Regions from separate parts of the Streptomyces nodosus genome, predicted to be linked through region 1. Evidence: riboswitches for the same ligand, from Rfam matches in the RefSeq annotation. Region 1 holds a riboswitch; each other region holds the start of a gene.
What was found. Region 1 has a riboswitch for cyclic di-AMP ahead of CP978_RS19680 (transglycosylase SLT domain-containing protein). Riboswitches for the same ligand answer to the same signal wherever they lie in the genome.
Positions count from the first base shown of each region.

Region 2: linked by a shared signal. The riboswitch ahead of CP978_RS14465 (LysM peptidoglycan-binding domain-containing protein) and the one ahead of CP978_RS19680 (transglycosylase SLT domain-containing protein) in region 1 are both predicted to bind cyclic di-AMP.
Region 3: linked by a shared signal. The riboswitch ahead of CP978_RS16975 (hypothetical protein) and the one ahead of CP978_RS19680 (transglycosylase SLT domain-containing protein) in region 1 are both predicted to bind cyclic di-AMP.

Region 1 covers NZ_CP023747.1:4,346,687-4,354,113, forward strand. The annotation lists gene CP978_RS19665 (carboxylate--amine ligase) at 1-1,120, shown strand, start outside; gene CP978_RS19670 (FAD-dependent oxidoreductase) at 1,149-2,351, shown strand; gene CP978_RS19675 (HAD family hydrolase) at 2,418-3,230, shown strand; gene CP978_RS19680 (transglycosylase SLT domain-containing protein) at 3,258-3,764, opposite strand; cyclic di-AMP (ydaO/yuaA leader) riboswitch at 3,767-3,966, opposite strand; gene CP978_RS19685 (CocE/NonD family hydrolase) at 4,321-6,315, opposite strand; gene CP978_RS19690 (polyprenyl synthetase family protein) at 6,692-7,427, shown strand, end outside.
Region 2 covers NZ_CP023747.1:3,200,003-3,207,429, forward strand. The annotation lists gene CP978_RS14445 (Ppx/GppA phosphatase family protein) at 497-1,474, opposite strand; gene CP978_RS14450 (DUF501 domain-containing protein) at 1,471-2,076, opposite strand; gene CP978_RS14455 (FtsB family cell division protein) at 2,198-2,683, opposite strand; gene eno (phosphopyruvate hydratase) at 2,781-4,067, opposite strand; gene CP978_RS14465 (LysM peptidoglycan-binding domain-containing protein) at 4,394-5,089, opposite strand; cyclic di-AMP (ydaO/yuaA leader) riboswitch at 5,094-5,261, opposite strand; gene CP978_RS14470 (LysM peptidoglycan-binding domain-containing protein) at 5,461-6,453, opposite strand; gene CP978_RS14475 (cytochrome P450 family protein) at 6,631-7,427, opposite strand, start outside.
Region 3 covers NZ_CP023747.1:3,756,725-3,764,151, reverse strand. The annotation lists gene CP978_RS17030 (S1C family serine protease) at 1-27, shown strand, start outside; gene CP978_RS17025 (hypothetical protein) at 149-985, opposite strand; tRNA gene CP978_RS17020 (tRNA-Ser) at 1,247-1,331, shown strand; gene CP978_RS17015 (hypothetical protein) at 1,484-1,831, opposite strand; gene CP978_RS17010 (GntR family transcriptional regulator) at 1,869-2,624, opposite strand; gene CP978_RS17005 (hypothetical protein) at 2,704-2,982, shown strand; partial or broken gene CP978_RS16990 (hypothetical protein) at 3,512-3,735, shown strand; partial or broken gene CP978_RS16985 (GntR family transcriptional regulator) at 3,732-4,463, shown strand; gene CP978_RS16980 (hypothetical protein) at 4,460-4,762, shown strand; cyclic di-AMP (ydaO/yuaA leader) riboswitch at 5,150-5,283, shown strand; gene CP978_RS16975 (hypothetical protein) at 5,287-5,520, shown strand; gene CP978_RS16970 (hypothetical protein) at 6,591-6,914, shown strand; one part of gene CP978_RS16965 (IS5 family transposase) at 6,970-7,305, shown strand; one part of gene CP978_RS16965 (IS5 family transposase) at 7,308-7,427, shown strand, end outside.

The DNA.
Region 1 (7,427 bases):
CCGCTATCTGCGGCGCGCCTTCGTCTGGCCGACCACGGGGACGGAGGAACCGGAGCGACTGGTGGAGGGCCTGCTGCGGATCGGCAGGCGGATCGGCCGACCCACCGTGCTGGTCCCCACCGACGAGGAGGCCGCGGTCCTGATCGCGGAGCACCAGGACGTCCTGGCCGGCCCCTTTCTGTTCCCGAGGGTGGACGCCAAGCTTCCGCGCCGGCTGGCCAGCAAGCAGGGGCTGCACGAACTGTGCGTGGAACACGGCATCCCCAGCCCGGCGGCCGCCTTCCCGCAGTCGTACGACGACATCGTCGCCTTCGCGGAGAAGGCCCGCTTCCCGCTGGTGGCCAAGAACCGTGAGGCGTTCGTACGGCGCACCCGGCCCGCCGTCAACGGGACGACGCGGATCGCCACCCGCGAGGGCCTGCTGAGGCTCGCCCGCGACTGGGGAGAGCACCCCGGGGTGATCCTCCAGGAGTATCTGCCGCGGGAGGAGGCCGAGGACTGGATCGTGCACGCGTACTTCGACCGGGACTCGGCCCCGCTCGCCCTGTTCACCGGGGTCAAGGTCCGCTCCTGGCCGCCGCACGCGGGGATGACGGCCAGTGCGTACATCGTCGACAACCCGGATCTCGCCGACCTCGCCACGCGTTTCATCGAGCGGATCGGCTTCACCGGCATCGTCGACCTCGACCTCCGCTTCGACCGCCGCGACGGCCGGTACAAGCTGCTCGACTTCAACCCCCGTATGGGCGCCCAGTTCCGGCTCTTCGAGAACGAGCCGGGAGTGGACGTCGTCCGGGCCATGCATCTGGACCTCACCGGCCGTACCGTCCCGGCGGGGGCGCAGCGCTCCGGCCGTCGGTTCGTCGTGGAGAACATCGACCTGCCCGCCCTGCTCGCCTACCGCCGCAGCGGCTATACGACTCCGCACGCACCGGCCCGCGCGAGCGGTACGGAGCTGGCCTGGTTGGCGGGGGACGACCCCCGGCCGTTCTTCACCATGCTCGCGCGCCTCGTGCGGCCGGGCGCAAAACATCTGTATCAGCTGTGGCGGACCAACCGCCGTGGCAGCACCACGCGTTCGGGCAGGCGGCCCGGTCCGGCCCGTTCCACCACGAAGTAGGCACGGTCGCGTCCTGGGGAGGGACTTCGTGATTCAACCGGTAGCAGTGATCGGCGCCGGGCCGTTCGGCCTGTCCACCGCCGCCCATCTGCGGGCGCGGGGCGTGCCGGTGCGCGTCTTCGGCGAGCCCATGGTGAGCTGGCGCGACCATATGCCCCAGGGCATGCTCCTGAAATCGACCCCGGCCGCCTCCACCATCGACGCGCCCCAGGGCGGCCACACCCTGGTCGACTACTGCGATGCCGCCGGCATCCCCCGGCTGGTGACGGACGAGGACATCGTCCCGGTCGGGACGTTCCTCGCCTACGGCGAGTGGTTCCAGCAGAAGCTGGTGCCCGAACTGGAACGGGTCCGGGTCGTCTCCGTGGACCGCCGGCCGGGCGGCGGGTTCGATCTGAAGCTGGACTCGGGTGAACTCTTCGCCGCGCGTGCGGTCGTGGTGGCCACGGGCCTGTCGGGGCTCGCGCATCTGCCGCCCGAGCTGGCGACGGCCGCGGCGGACGGACCCACGCCGCTCGGCCCGGTCTCCCACAGCTCCCAGCACCACGATCTGCACCGGTTCTCCGGCAAGGAACTGCTGGTGGTCGGCGCGGGGCAGTCCGCGCTGGAGACGGCGGTGCTGGCGGCCGAGGCGGGGGCCCGGGTGCGCGTGGTGGCACGCGGTCGCGGCAAGGTCGCCTTCGGCGCGCCCCCGTGGCGGCAGCCGAGGCTGCGCCCCGAATCGCCGTTCGGCCGCGCCTGGTCGCTGTGGGCGCTGAGCTACTACCCGCACCCGTACCGCTTTCTGCCCGCCGGGACCCGCCACTATCTGGTCCGCCGGGTGCTCGGCCCGCTCGGCGCGTGGTGGTTGCGGGAGCGTTTCGAAGGCACGGTGGAGGTGCACGACGTGGACCGGGTCGTGGGTGCGTCCGCGTCGCACGGGGGACCGGTGCTGACGGTCCGCTCGCACACCGGCGGCACGGAGGAACTGGCCGCGGACCATGTGATCGCCGCCACCGGCTACCGCGTGGACATCGCGGCCATGGACTTCCTGGGCCATGAGCTGCGCACGGAGCTGGCGGTGAGCCGGGGTGCACCGAGGCTCGGCGCGGGCTATGCCTCCTCAGTCCCGGGTCTGTACTTCACGGGACTTCCGGCAGCGGCCTCGTACGGTCCGGTGATGCGGTTCGTGTGCGGCACGGAGTTCGCCTCCCCGCGCCTGGCCAAGCATCTGACGGCGGCGCACCGCTGAACACCGAAGCACCCGGGGTCGGTTGGAGCGGGACCGCCGGGACGGCTCCGTCCGTATTCTCTGATCATGGCCGCACCGCTCGCGTACACACTCATCGCCACCGATCTGGACGGAACGCTGCTGCGAGGTGACGACACGCTCTCCGACCGGTCCAGGGCCGCGCTGGCCCGGGCCGTGGCGGCCGGCGCACAGCACCTGGTGGTGACGGGGCGCCCGGCGCCGAGAGTACGGCCGCTGCTGGACGACCTCGGCGCCACGGGGCTCGCGGTGTGCGGACAGGGCGCGCAGGTGTACGACGCCGGCGCCGACCGGCTGCTGTTCTCCGCCACCCTGGACCGGGAGCTGGCGGAGACCGCGCTCGGCAAGATCGAGGCCGAGGTCGGGCAGGTCTGTGCGGCCGTCGACCAGGACGGGGTGGACGGGCTCACGCTCATCGAGCCCGGCTACCGGATGCCGCACCCCACCCTGCCCGCGGTACGGGTGGGACGGCGCGAGGACCTGTGGCGCCGGCCCGTCAGCAAGGTGCTGCTGCGCCATCACGCCCTGTCCGACGACGCGTTGGCGGCGGCGGCCCGTGGCGCGGTCGGTTCCCTGGCTACGGTCACCATGTCGGGGCCCGGCACCGTCGAACTCCAGCCCTCGGGCATCACCAAGGCGACGGGGCTGGCGCTGGCCGCCGAGCACCTCGGACTGAGCCGGTCCGGCACCGTCGCCTTCGGGGACATGCCCAATGACATACCGATGTTCGACTGGGCCGCGTACGGCGTCGCCATGGCCAACGCCCATCCCGAACTCAAGGCGGTCGCCGACGAGATCACCACATCGAACGAGGACGACGGCATCGCCGTCGTCCTCGAACGACTGTTCCCGGGGCGCTAGCCCTCGGCTTATCCCGAAGGGCGGATCTCAGTACGCGCTGTTGACGTTGTCGATCGAGCCGTACCGGTGGGCGGCGTAGTTGCACGCGGCCGTGATGTTCGCGATCGGGTCGTAGGGGTCGAAGGCCGTGCCCGGCACGTGGTACGTGCTGAAGGTCGGGTCGATGACCTGGAGGAGGCCCTTGGACGGGATGCCCGCACGAGCGTTGGAGTCCCAGAGGTTGATGGCCTTCGGGTTGCCCGAGGACTCGCGCATCACATTGCGGTAGATGCCGTTGTAGGAGCCGGGGATCCCGTGCTGCTTCATGATCGACAGCGACTGACGGATCCAGCCGTCGAGGTTCCCGGAGGTGCTGGTCGAGGCCGTCAGGGCCATCGGGGCCTTGGCGGGGGTGGCGGCGGAGGCGCCGGTCGCGCCCAGGATCGGGAGGGCGAGAACGGCGGCTCCGGTGCCCGCGACGGCAAGGGCGCGGGTCAGACGGACGGCCTTGGAGTTGCGGTTCCGACGGCGTGCGGGCAGGGAGAAAGCGGGCATGTCGTTTTCCTCTCCGATGCCTGCGAGGTGAGCTGTCGGGTTCGGGCGGGGAGGTGCCCGGCCGGTCTCGGTGTCGAGACGCGGCTTCACCCCGAGCCGCTCCGGAACGGTGTCCGGTGCGGCGGCTTACCTGGGTCCCCCGCTCCTGCCGTCGTGTGTAGAAGGAGCCTCGAGCGGCGGCAGGATTCGGCATTCCGCTCGCGGTGAGAGGAAGGTATGCGACCGCACATATCGGGAACAAGCTCGAAAGTCACACTCCTGCCCGAATAACCCTGACTTGAGGGAATAAGGGGGGTGATCCAATGTGTTGAGGGGGGTTCAACTGGCCATGCGCGCGGAGGGCGTTGGCGATATGGCCAGAAAAGGGTGATCATGCCCTGAGGTGACCCAATTCACTCGCGAGTCCTTGTTGATGGCGAGGGGGTATTGGGTGAAGAAAAGCCCGCAAAGATGCTTAAAACGGACATAAAGCGTTGCTGTGTTGAGGGTCACTCGCCCAAGGTTCTCCCGTTTCAGGGCATATGGGAGTGGGGTGTGGTCGCCGTGCACCCGCCGTCTATCCCTGCACGCGAGGGATCCGCCGCTCCCAGGTCCGGTGGAACACCACCTCGTAGCCGTCCTTGCAGACGATCTCGGTCCAGACGGCGAAGTCCGTGTCGGTGCAGCTGACCTCGGAGTGTGTCTCCACCCGCGCGTCCCACCCCTGTTCGGGCCGGTGCAGCCGCACCGACCGGTCGCTCCGGGCGCGGGCGGTGGAGGGTCCCGAGTCCCCGATGGTGTAGGCCTCCAACGCGTCCTCGGTGACCTCGAGGCCGTCGGGGTAGACCCGGGTGCCGTCGCGGCTCGGGTCGACCACCAGGAGCCACTCGCCCTTCGCCGTGTCCCGCACCACCAGGCGCTCCGGGCGGGGTTCCTCGAGCGTGGCCGGGCTGCTGACGCGGAGCGGCTCGTACTGCTCCGGCTCGGCGAAGGCGATCGTGGGCCCGGACTCCCTCGCGCGTACCGGGAGTTCCAGCGAACTGCCCGCCGGGTCCAGGGTGAAGCCCGCCTCCGAACCCGGCTGCGGCCACAGCCACGGCCAGTACGCGGAGGACACGGCGAGACGGATGCGGTGCCCGGCGCGGAAGGTGTGGCCGATGCCGTTCAGCGCGAACACCACATCCTCGGTGGCGCCAGGGGGCCAGGGCGTCTCCCGGTCGGGACCATGACGTGCGAGCAGATTCAGTGCGCCCCGGGTGACCAGCGTCGACGACCCGTCGGGCGCCACGTCGCAGAGCCGGGCGACGACCTGGGCGCGCGGCACCGGGCAGGTCAGCCGCAGGCGCACCCGGGGCCGTCCCAGCAGCCAGGTCTCCTCGGCCGCCGCGAACTCGAAGCACACCGAGCGCGCGTCCTCCTCCCGCTGGTCGGGCGGCAGATCGGCGTCGTTCCCACGAGGGGCGAAGCGGCCGGCGTCGAGCCCGGTGTGCATGGGGGACCGCACGAGTACGGGAGCGCCCTGGAGCGTGTACGAGACCCAGGTGACCTGTGGCGAGGGCCAGGCCGGCTCGCCGATCCAGCGGCCCGGCAGCACCTCGTAGCTGGTCGCCGGGGGATGCGGGCCGTCGAGGTAGGCGCGCAGCACCGGCTCCGCCATCACCCCGGTGTCCTCGTCCTTGAGCCAGTGGTCCCACCAGCGGAGCGTCTCCTGGAGGAAGCCGATCGCGGGGCCCGGCTGACCGTGGTCGGGGTACTGGAGCGACCATGGCCCGATCAGGCCTCTCACACGGTCGGGTGGAAGCTGCTCCACCAGTCCGAGCACGGTGTCCCGGTGCGGTTCGTGCCAGCCGCCCACCGCGAGGACGGCCGCCCGGGGTGTGCCCGGGTCCTCCCCGGGGCCGCCGTCCGGCCGGGGGCCGTCCGGTACCGGGTCGCCCGGCCAGGCGTCGACCAGCGGCTCCATGGCCTCCAGGCGCCGGGCCCAGACGTCCCGCCACACCGTGCCCACATACGTGGGGTCCGGGGGCAGGGCCGCGAGTGCGAGCAGCGCCGCCGCCCGTGCGGGCAGACCGCCGGCGAGGACGGAGCCGCCGGTCCGGCGCAGATCCTCGAAGTGGCGTTCGCCGGCGGGGCAGACGGCGACGACCGCCCGTAGGGGCTCGGGCGCCAGGGCCGCGACCCGGAGCGAGGCGAGGCCGCCCCAGGAGATGCCGAACATGCCCACCCGGCCGTCGCACCAGGGCTGGGCGGCCAGCCACTCGACGACATCGACGCCGTCGAGGAGTGCGGTCGCCGCATGCGGGTCGGCCGTCGGCAGGCCGTCCGAGTTGCCGTACCCGCGCGCGTCCACCCGTACGGAGACATAGCCGTGGCCCGCGTACCAGGGGTGCCGCTGCCGGTCGCGGGGCGCGGTGGCGTCGGTGAGGCGGCCCGGCTGGTATTCCAGGAGGGCCGGGACGGGCCCCGAGGTCAGCGGACGCCAGGCGCGTGCATACAGACGGGTGCCGTCCCGCAGCGGGATCCAGAAGTCCCCGTGGGTGATCTCATGGGGCAAGGACGTACGGATGTGCATGCGCGTGACCTCGGACTCCTTCGACTCTTCGGCGACGTCCGCGGTGGACCCCGGTGTGTCGCGGCGGCCGGTGGTGTAGACGGGAGGACGTGAGGGGCCGTACCGGGCTGCGAGAGGCACTGTTCGGGTATGTCGATAAATATGTCTGCATATCACCTGATCACGAACATACCGTTCGTGATCCGATACCGCCCGGCCTGGAACAGTGGGCGCTCGTGGTGATCGAAACCTGACCGGATACGCTGACTTGAGTGAAGGCAACGACAGATCGACAAACGCGATGAGCCGCGTCGAGTGGCGGTGTCATCGACCGAGTGACCGTTCTTGAGACCGACCGTGTGATCGTCAGTAGACGTCAGCAGACAGGAGACCCCACGTGACCGTCGTCGGGCCGTTCGGGCTGAGCGTGCGGGACCAGGCCCTGGAAGCCGATGTCCAGGCCGGAATGGCCGCTGTCGAGGAGGGGCTGCTCGCCGCCACCAAGAGCGAGGTCCCCTTCATCACGGGGGCCGCGCAGCATCTCGTCCGCGCGGGCGGGAAGCGGTTCCGGCCGCTGCTGGTGATGCTCGCGGCGCAGTTCGGCGACCCGTATGCGCCCGGTGTGGTGCCCTCGGCCGTGGTCGTGGAGCTCACCCACCTCGCCACGCTGTACCACGACGATGTGATGGACGAGGCCGAGGTACGCCGCGGGGTGGACAGCGCGAACAGTCGCTGGGGTAATTCGGTCGCGGTCCTCACGGGTGATTTCCTCTTCGCCCGCGCGTCGCACATCCTGGCCGATCTCGGCCCTGAGGCGGTCCGCATCCAGGCCGAGGCGTTCGAGCGGCTGGTCACCGGCCAGATCCTGGAGACGGCCGGCCCCCGGGACGGCCGCGACCCCGTGGAGCACTATCTGGACGTCCTCAGCGGCAAGACGGGCTCGCTGATGGCGGTGGCGTGCCGCTTCGGGGCCATGATGTCGGGCGCCGACGAGACGGTCGTGGATGTGCTCACCCAGTACGGCGAGCGACTGGGCGTGGCCTTCCAGCTGGCCGACGACGTCCTGGACATCGCCTCGGACTCGCACGAGTCCGGCAAGACCCCCGGTACGGATCTGCGTGAGGGCATCGCCA
Region 2 (7,427 bases), 1.1 Mb from region 1:
TGCCGGGGGTATCTGCTACACTGCGCCGCCCGCGTGGCGCGGGCCATGACCGCGAGGGCAACGCCCCGCCCCTGACCGCCCGTTGTAAAGGCCGCGTGAGCTGCTCCTCCTCACCCCGAAGAGCCCCCCGGCGGACCCTGCGCGGCGTCGGCGCGGACCCCCTCGGAACGCTCGCGTGAGCATCCCCGAAGACCCTCTGAGCCCCCCGTACGGCCCACTGCGGCCAAAAGGCCGCTCAACAGGGACGTTTTCCTTGTGAAGAACTTCACGAACATTCCTGGCGGACCCTCGCCGAGGGGCACATCACCCCGCAGAAGCTACCGCCTGGTAGAGGGGAATCGGTGGAGAAAACGGACGGCCCGGCGCCATGAGGCACCGGGCCGTGCGCACCGCCGGAGAGTCGTCCGCCGCGGGGCGCGAAGTGCCGGGCGGTCCCGTCGAGGACGGCCTACGACGGCGACTCGGCCGCGTCATAGGCGATCCCGTCGAGGATCGCCTATGAAGGCGACTCGGCCGCATAGAAAGCGATGCCGTCAAGGATGTCGTGCTCGCTGACCACGACCTCCTCGGCCCCGGTGCGCTCCATGATCGTGAGCAGGACGAGGGCGCCCGCGCCGATGACGTCCACGCGCCCGGGGTGCATGGAGGGGATCGCCGCGCGTTCGGCGTGGGTGGACCGCAGCAGCCACTCGGTGATCTCCCGGACCCGCTCGCGGGAGACACGGGAGTGATGGATCCTCGCGGTGTCGTACCCGGGGAGGTCCTGGGCGATGGCCGAGAGGGTGGTGACGGAGCCCGCGAGCCCGACCAGCGTCCGGGCCTCACGCAGGGGCACCGTCCGTTCCACCAGGTCCAGCGCGGACTCGATGTCGGACCGTACGGCCGCGATCTGCTCGGGGGCCGGCGGGTCGGTGACGGCCCCGTCGCGCAGGAGATGACGCTCGGTCATACGGACACAGCCGACGTCGACGGAGCGCGCGGCACGCACATGCTCCTCGCCGACCACGAACTCCGTGGACCCTCCCCCGATGTCCACGACCAGATAGGGCTTGGCCAGGTCCTCGCGGCCGGCCAGCTCCCTGGTCGCGCCCGTGAACGAGAACTCCGCCTCCTGGTCGCCGGAGATGACCTCGGGCTCGACTCCGAGGATCTCCAGGACCCCGCGGACGAACTCGTCCCGGTTCTCCGCGTCCCGGGTGGCGGAGGTGGCGACGAAGCGGATCCGCTCGACGCCGTGCTCCTTGATGAGCCCGGCGTACTCCCGGCAGGCCGCGAAGGTGCGTTCGAGGGCCTCCGGGGCGAGGCGCCCGGTGCGGTCCACGCCCTGACCGAGCCGGACGATGGTCATCCGCCGGTCCAGCTCGACGAGTTCGGCGGTGGTTCCGGTGCCCGGGGCGTCCCCGGACCCGGTGACGTCCGCGATCAGGAGCCTGATGGAGTTCGTGCCGCAGTCGACGGCGGCGACCCGGGTCATGCGTCGCCCTCCTCGGGGTCGACGGGCTTGAAGGCGAACCAGCCGCTTTCGGAGGTCTCCGTCTGCCAGTCGTCGCCCGACGGCGGCCCCGCGGGCGCCACACACGCCCCCTTGCGCCACCACTCGGGCAGCATCGCGATCGCCTCGTCACCGAGCGGGTTGACGCCCGGGCCGGCCACCAGCGAGTGCGCCACCAGCACATGCAGGCACTTCACCCGGTCCGGCATACCGCCCGCGCTCGGGAAGCCCGTCAGGACCTCGATGGCGTCCCGGCGGGCGATGTAGTCCTCGTGCGCGGCGCGGTAGGCGGCGGCCAGCTCCGGGTCCCGGGCCAGGCGCTCCGTCATCTCCTTCATCACGCCGTTCGCCTCCAGCGTGCCGATCGCGGAGGCGGCGCGCGGGCAGGTCAGGTAGTACGTCGTCGGGAACGGAGTGCCGTCGGCGAGCCGCGGCGCCGTCTCCACGACGTCCGGCTGCCCGCAGGGGCACCGGTGGGCGATCGCGCGCAGCCCGCGCGGGGGGCGTCCGAGCTGCTGCTGGATGGCCTCGACGTCGGCGTCGGTGGGCTCGGTGCGCGGGGTGGGCGGCGGGGCGGTTTCCATGATTGTCTTTCTCATCGGTCACTGATTCGTCCGGGCAGGGGTTCGGCCGCGGGGCCGGTCACCGCGTCATCGGCGCGCGACGGCCCGGTGGTTCACCCGGCGCGGGGTCCGGCGGGACGGCTCACCGGCCCGGCTTCTCGAGGGCGTCGGACCGGTCGATCCCGTCCCAGATGCCGGTGTACCAGGGGCGCGCGGCGGTCGCACGGTTCGTCCGGGACTGCTCGACCGCGTCCGGGTCGATCACGATGTAACCGGTCTCCCCCGGCATCACATAGTGCAGCCGCTGCCGGATCTGCTGCTGCGCATAGGCGTCATCCTGCCAGCGTGCCTTGAGATCGCGCAGCTGTTCGACGCGCTGGCGTGCCTGTTCCTGCCGGCGTTCCATGTCGGCGATCTCGGCGCGCTGGGAGACGTACTGCCGCATCGGGTACGCCAGCGCCACGATCAGCGAGCACAGGACGAGCGCGAGCAGGGCGGCCCGCCCGGTGAGCCGGGAACGGCGGGCCTGGCGTCTGGTCTGGGAGCGGTAGACCCGAGCCGCCGTCTGCTCCCCGAGCAGCCGCAGCCTGGTCGCGGTGGAGAACCGGTCACGGTCCTTCACGGCCATGTCTCCCGCCTCCCCTTCATACGCACGTACGTCCCCGCACACGGTACGGGACCGAGTACGGGGACGTACGTACGACTGGGCCGTGGCCCTGGACGGCTCAGCCCTTGAAGCGCGGGAAGGCGCTGCGGCCGGCGTACACCGCGGCGTCGTCGAGGATCTCCTCGATGCGCAGCAGCTGGTTGTACTTGGCGACACGCTCGGAGCGGGCCGGGGCGCCGGTCTTGATCTGGCCGCAGTTGGTGGCGACGGCCAGGTCGGCGATCGTCACGTCCTCGGTCTCGCCGGAGCGGTGGGACATCATGCACTTGAAGCCGCTGCGCTGGGCCAGCTCGACGGCGTCGAGGGTCTCGGTCAGCGAGCCGATCTGGTTGACCTTGACCAGCAGGGCGTTGGCGGCGCCGTCCTCGATGCCCCGGGCGAGGCGCTCGGGGTTGGTGACGAACAGGTCGTCGCCGACGAGCTGGACCTTGTCGCCGAGCTTGTCGGTGATGACCTTCCAGCCGGCCCAGTCGTCCTCGAACAGCGGGTCCTCGATGGAGACGAGCGGGTAGGCCGCGACCAGCTCCTCGTAGTACTCCGTCATCTCGGCGGCGGAGCGCTCCTTGCCCTCGAAGAGGTACTTGCCGTCCTTGTAGAACTCGGAGGCGGCGACGTCGAGCGCGAGGGCGATCTGCTCGCCGGGGACGTACCCGGCCTGCTTGACGGCCTCCAGGATGAGGTCGAGGGCCTCACGGTTGGAGCCGAGGTTCGGCGCGAAGCCGCCCTCGTCGCCGAGACCGGTCGACAGGCCCTTGCCCTTCAGCACCTTCTTGAGGGTGTGGTAGACCTCGGTGCCCCAGCGCAGCGCCTCGGAGAAGGACTCCGCACCGATCGGGGCGATCATGAACTCCTGGATGTCCACATTGGAGTCGGCGTGCGAGCCGCCGTTCAGGATGTTCATCATCGGCACCGGCAGCAGATGCGCGTTCGGGCCGCCCAGGTAGCGGAAGAGCGGGAGGTCGCTGGCCTCGGAGGCGGCGTGGGCGACCGCGAGGGAGACACCCAGGATGGCGTTGGCGCCGAGGGAGCCCTTGTTGTCGGTGGCGTCCAGGTCGAACATCGCCTGGTCGATCAGGCGCTGCTCGGTGGCGTCGTAGCCGACCAGCTCCGGGCCGATCTGCTCGATGACGGCGAGGACGGCCTTCTCGACACCCTTGCCCTGGTAGCGGTTGGGGTCACCGTCACGGAGCTCGATGGCCTCGAAGGCACCGGTGGAGGCGCCGGACGGGACGGCGGCACGCCCGGTGCTCCCGTCGTCGAGGCCGACCTCGACCTCGACCGTGGGGTTGCCTCGGGAGTCCAGGATTTCCCGGGCTACGACGACGTCGATGGACGGCACGAGCATCTCCTTCATGGATGTGACGCTGAGAGTGCGGGGCACCTTGCGACTAGAGCCTAACCGTCCGGGGTCAGCGGCCGGCCGACCGACCGTCCCACGGACAGAGTGACCGTACACATTGTTCCCGCCCGGAACAAAGGGGGGAGTGAAAGCCCGGTGAAATTCAGCGGTCGTACGGGCGAAAAAGCCCCGCTCCGGGCGTGCGGGGGAACACGCGCCGGAGCGGGGGGACCGTGGGGACGGGGCGACCGCGGGGACGGGGTGGCCCTCACCCGGCCGTCAGCGGGGAGGTCGGTGCACGAGGGCCTTGCGGTCGGACCGCCGGAGGGCCGTCACTTCAGGTGCAGTTGCTGACCCGGGTAGATGAGGTCGGCGTTCTTGACGATGTCCTTGTTCAGCTCGAACAGCTTCTTCCAGCCGCCGCGGACATGGTGCTCCGCAGCGATCGAGCTGAGGGAGTCGCCCTTGACGACCTTGTACTCGCCGTCGCCCTTCCGGATCTTCTGGGCCTTCTGGCCGGCCGGGGCGGTGACGGTCTTCTGCGCGGCCGGACGCTCGGCGCCGCGGGAGGCCTGCTGCGGGGCGGCCGGACGGGAGGTCTTCGCACCACCGGCGGAGGCACCGGAGGAGGTGCCGGCGGCGGCGCCGTTGTACGGGGTGCCGGACAGGCCCTTGCCGCAGACCGGCCAGGCGCCCTTGCCCTGACCCGCGAGGACCTTCTCGGCGACGGCGATCTGCTGCGCCTTGCCGGCGAGGTCGGCGCGCGGGGCGTACGCGGTACCGCCGAACGCGGCCCAGGTGGAGTTCGAGAACTGCAGACCACCGTAGTAGCCGTTGCCGGTGTTGATGGACCAGTTGCCGCCGGACTCGCACTGGGCGACGGCGTCCCACTCGGCGGCGGTGGCGGCGGAGGCGTTGCCGGCCACGAGCAGCGGCGCGGCGACGGCGGCGCCGGTGACACCGGCGAAGGTGATGGCGCGGACGGCCTTGGACGGGCGGCGACGACTGCTCTTGCCGGAACACAGCATGGTTCGATCCCCTCACCGACGCCTGCGAGGTGAGCTGTCGGGTTCGGGCCGGTTGAGTTGCCCGGCCGCGCGTCCCCTGGACGCGCGGCTCCACCCCAAGCCGTTCCCGGTCAACTCCCGGGCGCGGCACTTACCTTGGGTCCCCCGCTCCTGCCTGCGGCGCATGGCGCGACGACTGTTCCCGTACGGCCGCTGGCAGGATTCGGCGTTGCGACCGTCGGGGCCCGCGGTGGCGAGCGGACATGACCGTAAGCAGCCGATCCGCCGATTTCCAAAGACGATCAGGGCCTTTGAGACCCATCTCTCACCCTCGCCAAAACGGACATCGATGAAGGAAACGGGGCACTAAGTGCCCCCGTCCGGGACTCAGTTCAGTGCTGGTCCGCCGACTGTCCATCGTCGACCGCAAGGTTCTGACCGGGGACGATGTGGTCGGGGTCGGTGCCGACCGTCTGCTTGTTCCCGTCGTACAGCGCGGACCATCCGCCCTTGACGCCGAGCGAGTGGGCGATGCCCGCCAGGCTGTCCCCGGCGCGGACGATGTAGGTGCCGGCCTCGGCGTCGGCCCCGGCGTCCCGCGCGGTGTCGGAGCTGCGCGAGGCGTGCCGGCCCGTCGTGTCGTCGTCGCGTCCGTCCACGGCGGTCTCTTCGGCGCTGCCACCGCGGTGCCGTCCGCCGCCGGAGGCGTCGTCGACCTCCTCACCCGAAGGGGCGCCCTGCTCCTGGGATTTGCCCGACTTGTCGCCTTCGTCGGCGCTGCCGCTCTTCTGGTCGGACGGGGCGGTGGACTCCTGGGAGGCGCCGGCACCGGCGTCGCTCCCTTCGGAGTCGGCGGTCGCCTCCGACGAGGGGGACGAAGAGGGTGCCGGGGTGACCGGAGTGACCCTGTCGGGCGACTCGGACAGTCCGAAGCCCACCACGCCGGAACCGGAGGAGGGAGCGCCGGACGCGTCTCTCGCCAGACCCGTGTCGACGCCCGCGGAGCCGGAGTCCTGCTCCAGGCCGGAGACCAAGCCGCAGGAGGCCCAGGAGGAGGCGCCGCGCTCGTCGAGGATCTTCTCGGCGACGGCGATCTGCTGCGAGCGGCTCGCGCGGTCGGGGCTGGAGGCGTAGTCGAGGCCGCCGTGGGACTCCCATTCCCCCTGCGTCATCTGGAGGCCGCCGTAGCGGCCGTTGCCGGTGTCGGCGCTCCAGGCGCCGCCGCTCTCGCACTGCGCGACCTGGTCCCAGGTGGCACCGGTGGCCGCGCTCGCGCCGGTGGCGCCCAGGAGCGGGATCGCGATCGCCGATCCGGTCACCCCCGCCGCGACAAGAACGGCCGGAGCCTGACGGGGGCGACGATGACGGCCGTTCCCGGAGAGCATGCGCTTGCCTTTCGCACGACAGCAATGGTCGGCGCGGCGGTTGTGGCGACCACCGCGTTGCTGCGTGAATCTATTGGCAGTCGGTCGCTTGTCACAAGTCAATGCAGCGCAGATCACGTCGGGATCACGAAGCTGAGGAGCTGTCATGTTTTCCCGGCCGTCGGCGGGTTCACCTTTTCATCCGGTGGATTCCGGGGATTCTCTGCGACCTTTCCCCGGAACCGGTGTGAACTCCACGGGAAGCGTACGCAATCCACGCATGATCAACCCACCGCGCCAGCGCAGATCGGCCGAATCCACCGCAAGGCGGAGGTCCGGGAGACGGGTGAGGAGGGTGCCGAGCGCCGACTGTCCCTCCAGCCGGGCCAGCGGGGCGCCGAGGCAGTAGTGGATGCCGTGGCCGTATCCCAGATGCTGGTTGTCACGACGGGTGAGATCGAGCACATCGGGGTCGGCGAACCGCTCGGGGTCCCGGTCGGCGGCCGCGAGCACGACGAGCACCGGATCCCCGGCGGCGATCCGCTGCCCGCCGACGGTGAGCGGCTCGGTGGCGAAGCGCCAGGTGGCCAGTTCCACCGGGCCGTCGTAGCGCAGGAGTTCCTCGATCCCGGTTTCCAGCAGTCCGCGTTCCCCGCGGGCCAGGGAGTCCTGGAGACGGGCCCGCTGACCGGGGTGGGTGAGCAGGGCGTAGGTGCCGTTGCCGATGAGGTTGACGGTGGTCTCGAACCCGGCGAAGAGCAGGATGAAGGCCATGGCGGCGGCCTCGTTCTCGGTGAGGTGCTCGCCGTGGTCGGAGGCCCGGATGAGCCCGGAGATGAGGTCCTCGCCGGGTCCGGGCTCCTCGGACAGGGCCTGGCGCTTGCGGTGGATGAGGTCGGCGAGATAGCCGCGCATCTTCTTGACGGACCGGGCGACCCCGCCCCTCGGCCCTCCGCCGTGCCGGATCATCATCCCGGCCCAGTCGCGGAAGTCGT
Region 3 (7,427 bases), 590 kb from region 1:
CTGGGCTCCCGGAACGGCGACAACTGATCCCCACGGGTACGCGCGCCGGGCCTGGTCGTCCACGGTGTCCCGCGCGCGTACCCGTCGCGCCCCTCACCCGTTCAGCGGTCGTCGCCCGTCCGGGACTCGCGGTATCGGAGAGGCCGTCTCACCACCCCCCGGCGAAGAAGTCGGCGAGCGCCCGGGGCGAGTCTGCCGCGTTGGTGGTGTTCGCGTAGGCGATGACGAGCACAACGGCCGCCAGGACCGCTGAAACGACACCGCCGAACGCCGACGCGCGCCTCGACCTCGCATCGGACGACGTCGTGAGGCGCCTCCACGACACGACGCTCGCGCCGGCCATCGCGAGAGCGACCACGGCGGCCAATCCGGCCAGTACCCAGTGGTAGAGGGCGAAGTCGCTGATCATGACCGTGAGGGCGGGGGAGTGCCGGCCCTCGGGATAGACGGCTATCTGCTGTCGGACTTGGGCGAGCGTCGCGGTGAGCTCGCCGTCGGGGGCACCGCCGCTCGTCAGCATGGGAAGCAGCGAGGCGAACGGCGCCGCTGCGCCCTGCAGATTGGCAACCAGCGCCACAAGGGCGAAGAGCCCGAGCACCCCGACGAGGGCCCTCGACAGCGCGAGGCCGAGACGACCGGCTCGCCCGCTGGTCCGCTGCCGAACATATCGACTGAGGACGACACCGAGCGCCAGGGCCACCGCGAGGAGCAGCGCGGAGACGCCGGCCTTGACGAGGTGAAAGCGGAACCAGAAGTCGACCGTGGCGCTCAACCGGGTGGGGAAGTCCTCACTGCCGGAACCCCAGTAGGCGACGAATCCGCGGCGGAAGGAATCGCTGACGTTCGCCGTGTCGACGGAACTCCGGGCCAGCGCGTCGGGAGCCAGGAAGAAGGCGACGAGGACCGCTCCGGCCAGAGCGGCCAGGAGGCCGATCTGCCGCCGTGGCGTGGCGGTGAGACGGGACAGGGTTACGAGGCTGTTCATGGAGGGCTTTCGGTTGTGAGAGGCGGCGCCTTTTCGCGCAGGCCGGGGGCCTGAACCCCCAGAACGGCAAGCTATCGGCGGACGACCGCCCGGTCTCTGGAGCCAGCCTCCAACTACGGGGTGGGGCTAACCCCACCCGAGCTCAGCTCGACGGGGCTCCATCGCGTTGTGGATCACTTCGCCTGTGTGGACCACCCCCTCCGCCCGCCGCCCGATCCCGGTACGCTGTACTCGCTTCCGTCCTGGGTGACCGGAAGCGAGGGTGGGTTGCCCGAGCGGCCTAAGGGAACGGTCTTGAAAACCGTCGTGGCGCGAGTCACCGTGGGTTCAAATCCCACACCCACCGCGCAGGTGAACGGCCTCTGACCAGGCGAATCGGTCGGGGGCCGTTGTGCTGTGCACTGCCCGCTCGTCACCGTGCTTCCCTGCGGTTTCCCGCTCGATCGGGCACGGAAGGGGCACGCCGGGGGCACGGCGGTAAACGCGGGCACCTGCACATCAGTCGCCCGCGAACCACACGTAGCTGCCCGGGGTGGCCACGCACTGTTCCAGTACCGCCGCGAGATCATCCAGTGCCGCGCGTTGCTGCTCGTCGGCACACTGCTCGCTCAGGCCCGGCAACTCGCCGAGGGCTGCTGCGGCTTCCTGCTCGTTCATCACCGTGTCCCCGTAGGGATCGACGGCGGCAAGCCGACCGCGGACGCCGAGATAGTGAAGCGAGCCAAGTGCGTCGGCCAACGCGTCGCCGTGGCCGTAGCACCCTCGCAGGAATGTCCGGCGCGCCTTCTGCCAGTCGCGCGCCGGTCGAGCCGAGTGCAGTTCCACATCGATTCCCACGCCCGTCATGATGCCTGTTGCGGCGAGTCCCGTGTGGGGTGAGCGATCAGCGATTGATCGGGATCTCGTAGACGATCTCGCAGTGCGCGGCGGGCACCACGATGTCCGCCGTCTCCACGGGCCGGCCTTCGTCGCTGTAGTACGTCCGCCGGATGTGCGTGACAAGTGCGGCCTTCTGAATGCCGAGTAGTGACGCCTCCTCGGCGGTCGCCTGCCTGGGCTCCGGCTGCTCCACGGCATGGCTGACGGTGATCCCGATGGCGTCCATGCGGTTCACGACGCCTGCCCCGGCGTGGGGGCCTCCCTCGGGGAGGACGACGAGGGTGCCAGCGGTGAGGTCGTACGGCTCCCAACTGGTCGACAGCTGTACGGGCCTGCCGTCGGCCAGGAACTCGTACGCGGTCCGGACACACAGGTCGCCCTCGTCGATACCGAGTCGGGCAGCGATTTCCGCCGGGGCAGGCACCTTGGCGTCGGTCCTGCTCTCCCAGTCGCCCTGCCTGCCGACGGCCTTCATGTCCGCCCGGAACGGGGACCCTTGGGGCTGCTCACGCGCCGACGACCGGACCACGCGCACGCGTTGCCGGGGCTCGGCGACGTACGTACCCGAACCGGCGCGGCCCTCCAGCACGCCTTGGGAGATCAGCAGCTCCTGAGCCCTGCGGACCACGTTCTCGCCAACGCCGCACTCCTGGCCGATCTGGGCGCGGGAGGGAAGTCGGTCCCCCGGTTCCCACACATGCTCCGCGATCCGCCGCCGTAGTTCGTCGGCGATGCGGAGATAGGGCGGCTGCTCAGGCATATGGAAAATCTAGTCCACTAGCTCTAATCTAGTTAACTAGCTTCACTCAAAGTGATCGTTTAGTGACGGAGGCTGTCCTGTGCCCGCTTCGGGATTGAGCGCGGCGGCCCTTGCCGCCCGGCTGTCCGCCCTTGGGCTCACCACGCGAGTGGAGGAACACCCCTGGCACACATCGGTGGAGGCGGAGTTACCGGAATCGCTCTCCGTCGAGACCTGGCGGGAGGTCCTGGACGCGGTGGCTCGGGCGGACCGGTTCGGCCTGCTCGCCACCAGCATGAACGGCCGCACCCTCTGGGCGGTCGTACGCAGAACGGTCCCCACGACGGGCGATGTCGGGGGACCGGGCCATCAGCGATAGGAGCTGACCAGCGTGCTCAACCGTATCCGCCGTGCCCTCTCCCTCACCAGGGTGCGGAACTCCTCCAGGGGCAGGCACCGCCGCCCCTTAACGCCCTCTTCGCTGCCGGTGGTTCCTGCCGTCTCCCTTGAACCCGGTGGCGCGCTGATCCCCGCGCTGAGCCGGGACACTGCCGGGGCGGCGGGCCGACCCCTGCTCAGGGGTGAGGACGTCGCACTCGTCCGCCTGTACGTTCTGGCTTGGGAGAGGCGCGAGCGGACCCGCACGGTCATCGTCGCGCCCCACTTGCCGGCCGATGCCTGGCCCCAGGGCCTCGTGGGGGTCCGCTGATGTCCCTCGGCCGGAAGTCGCACCTCACGGGCACCTCGTCCGTCCCCTACCGCTCGGCCGCCTGCCGGATCGGCACACACCCCGTCTGCGCGGAGTCCTCCCCGGTGTCAGCACCGATTGACGTACCGGTGATCTACGAGGTGTGCGACTGCCCGTGCCACTCGGCGGTAGGCCTGGCCACGCCGGTGGGGGTGGCGCCGTGATCGACCGGATTCTCGGTGGCGCGCTGGTCTCCAACATCGAGATCACCGCGGCCACCGTGCAGCGCGGCGACATCATCCAGCTCGGCGGCCGGGCCTGCCGAGTGAGAGACCTCTTCCAGCTTCCCCAGGGAGCGAAGCAACTGGTCTTCGATTTGGGTGAGCTGCTGACATACACACGCGTACCCGGCTCGTCGCCGTGCGGACGCTGAGATGGCGGTGACCGGACTCGTGCCTTCCCGTCACCACGACATCGCCGACGACCTCCGGCAACAGATCACGACCGGCCGAGTCCAACTGGGGGAACGGCTGCCGTCCGAAGCCGTTCTGGCCGAGCGATACGCGGTCAGCACGGTGACACTGCGACATGCCCTCGCGGTGCTCCAGGGCCAAGGCCTCGTTGAGAAGATCCACGGCAAGGGCAACTTCGTCCGCCGCCCTCTACGGAAGATCATGTATGTGGGCGACTGGGGCATCCTGGCCCCCTGGACCCCTGGACCGCCGCTGAGCCGTCCTTGCGCGTCACCGTTCGCAGCGCCACGGTTCAGGCCCCCGCAGACCTGTCGGCCTTGTCCCCTCGCGGAGTTCAGCTGCTTCAGCCTCGAAGGGGAGTCACCGCGCGGGTTGGCCCGCATCTACATGCCGCGAGATCTGGCCCCTGCTGGAGTGCTCGACGACGAATCCGGTTGCCGGGCGGCGGTCAGACGCTTCGCCGTTCTCGGTCCGCCGCCGGCCGCCGTCCGGGAGACGGTGTGTGCTCGTCCCCCGACGCCGGACGAGGCAACGGCCCTCCGCATCGGCGCCACCGCGGCCGTGCTCGCGATCACCCGCATCGCAACCGACGCCACCGGCCGCGTCGTCGAAGCTGGGCTGTTGTCGTTCCCGGGGGATCGTGTCGACGCCGTATTCACCGTTCACCACGTGACCGACGACAGGAAGACTCGGGGATGACCACACCGAACAAGCTGCGGCTACTCCCATGGACGGGTCCGGAGGGCAAGCCCTGTTACCTGAGCACCGACGACCGGGGCGGTTACATGTCCCGCCTGGCGGACAACATCGAAGCGGTCCAGCTCGGTTCAGCAACCGATCTGCTGGAGCAGGCGTTGGAGGTCCTCGGCGACCAGGACACGAACCCGGCGGAAGTGCAGCGACTGGCGAGAGAGCTGACCAGGGCTCTCCGAGACGTCCTTCGCGTAGCTGCCAGCCGCGGACACCTTCTGGCGGCTGGCGAACATCAAGGGCTCTGAAGGGCGGACTCGAACGACGTACCTGCAGATGACAACTCTCCCGAGGGGGAGGGGAGCCAGCAACGCCACCGCGACTCCCCTCCCCCTCGGGTTTGTACCGACCCTGGCTCATGCGCCAACGTAGTCGCAGGCGGAGCAATCAACCTCGATTTAAGGTCAACAATGCTTCGCCGCATGGTCGTTGGACAGGACGTCGGGCCCCTCAGGGGGGTGACGAACCTCACAAATCCTCGATCCGATTGGGATTTGCGGACATTCGTGGGCCAAGCTCCATGTCTGACGACAAGCCCCCACCGCCATAGGTGGGGCGGTCTGGGCGTGCGCCGAGTCCTGCCGACGCCTGGATGCCAATACGAGGTATGGCGAGGCAGGAACGGAGGGCCCATGCACGACGGGTCGCCGAAACGGTCACGCCATGACCGGGCCGAGCAGCCCTTGGGGTGAAGTCGCAGCAGCGGCCGGGCAACTTCGCCAGCCCGAACCCGACAGGTCATCCTTCGTAGGCGGCAGACGAAGGGTTGCGCATGAGTGCGCCGCAGAACACCCCGCAATTCCCCGTTCCTCATCAGTCCCCGAGGAACAAGAAGACCGATTCCTTGATCGCGGTCTTGATCGCGATCATCATCGGAATGTTCGCCGGCATCCTTCATCGGACCATGGAGGGCGTGTCGTACTACGAGGCCGTGAAGACAGCAGGTGGTGCAGCCGTTGGAGTCGCGGTTCTCTTCCTCATGATCTTGGGTTACATCTGGCCCTGATCACGGAAACCCATCCGTAGCTTCGTAGTCCCTTCACCGTTCGGGGACGTACGGAGACCAAGGTCATCACGGAGACCCCGTGAGAGGACGTTGACGAGCCCGAGAGAGACCCTGGCACCCAAGCCAGGGTCTCTCTGTCGGTGTGCTCTGATACACCTCAGCCAGGCTACGGGTCTCGTCGAAGAGGGGAGGCTGCCCCGGCCGGCTTGCAGCAGCAGCCCGTGAGCCATCAGCCTGGGAAGCTCGGGTTACTCACGGGTGGTTGCTGGGCTGACCTGCGGCGGAGCGGCTAGGGGGACCTGACTGGTCGGCGGCCTGGTCCCCGCCCTTCCCCATGGTTCCCCGCACGATCTGGCACGGTTCTGGCACAACTCTTCGTTCCGTCAATGCCTTGAAGCAGATGCCGCAGTCGACCGTATGTCAGTGCTCGTTGCCAGGATGTGCCTGTGACGAAGAAACCTAAGACCGATCACGTCGGAGCGACAGCGGAACTCAAGGAGGCCGGCTGCGAACCGATCGAGCCTTACCCGGGCCGCACGTCGTTGCCATGGCGGGTCCGGTGTCTCAACAAGCGATGCCCTGGCCATGAGACACCGTTCGACGTGTACCTTAGCTATATCCGTAACCCGGTGTATGGGGGCGCTGGTTGCGGTCACTGCCGCAAGAATCGGCGAGCGAATGAGCGCCGTGCGGACATGATCACCCGCGGCCGTGTGCTGCCAATGGAGATAATCCACGAGGTGAGGCAGCCCGTCCACGCTTGGTGCCTCCGCTGCTGGAACGTCGTCAGTCCACGCTTGGACAACATACGTTCAGGACAGGGCAGTTGCGAGCACTGCGGAGGTAAGGCCCGATTCCCGGACGAGAAGGCGCGCCAGATAGCGCGTGCATGGGGCTATGAGCCTGACACGGGGATCCCGTACACGAACGATACGACCATGTGGCCGGGCCGGTGCTCGGCTTTGGGTCACTACTGCGACCCGTCCCTGAACGCCCGTTTCAGCGGCGGTCCATGTGCGGCATGTGCCAACCATGGGTTCAAACCTGATCGACCGGCGCTGCTCTACTTGGTGATCAAGTCGACTCTTGCGGCCGCCAAGGTCGGTATCTGTGAGCACTCACCCAAGAACAGCCGGCTGTACGAGCACGGCCGCAATGGGTGGACTGTGCTGAACACGATGAGCTTCCGGCTTGGGCGTGATGCTCGGGCTGTTGAGCGAATCACGGTCGAGTCGTGGCGTGCTCGTGGTTGGCCTCCGGTATTGGATAACGGCCTTGCCTATGACGGCTACACGGAGACCGTCTCTCTGCGGGTTACCTCAGCTGCAGAGATCTGGACTGCGGTGTGTTCGGCGGTGGCCGCTACTGCCAAACCGTCGGAACTCGTCATTTGAGCACCTCCTTAGACGTCGTCTCATTTGGGGTGATCGGTAGTCTGGGCTTGTGCTGATGGTGGAACGCTTGGTGCCGGACGAGTTGTACGACCTCTTCCAGCGTGTGGTGCCTCCCGCCCCCACACGCCCACAGGGCGGGGGTCGGCGACGGCACGGTGACCGTGAGGTCCTCGCGGCGATCATCTTCGTCGCCACGACGGGTTGCACCTGGCGGCAGTTGCCGCCGGTCTTCGGCCCGTCGGGACCGACCGCGCACCGGCGTTTCACCGAGTGGTCCGCAGCTCGGGTGTGGGCCAAGCTGCACCGGCTGGTCCTCGACGAGTTGGGCTCACGCGGCGACTTGGACTGGTCCCGTTGCGCGATCGACTCGGTGAACATGCGGGCCCTGAAAGGGGGGAGCTGACAGGTCCGAATCCTGTAGACCGAGGCAAGAAGGGCTCGAAGATCCACTTGATCACCGAGCGGACCGGATTGCCCCTGTCCATCGGCATCTCCGGTGCGAACCTCCACGAC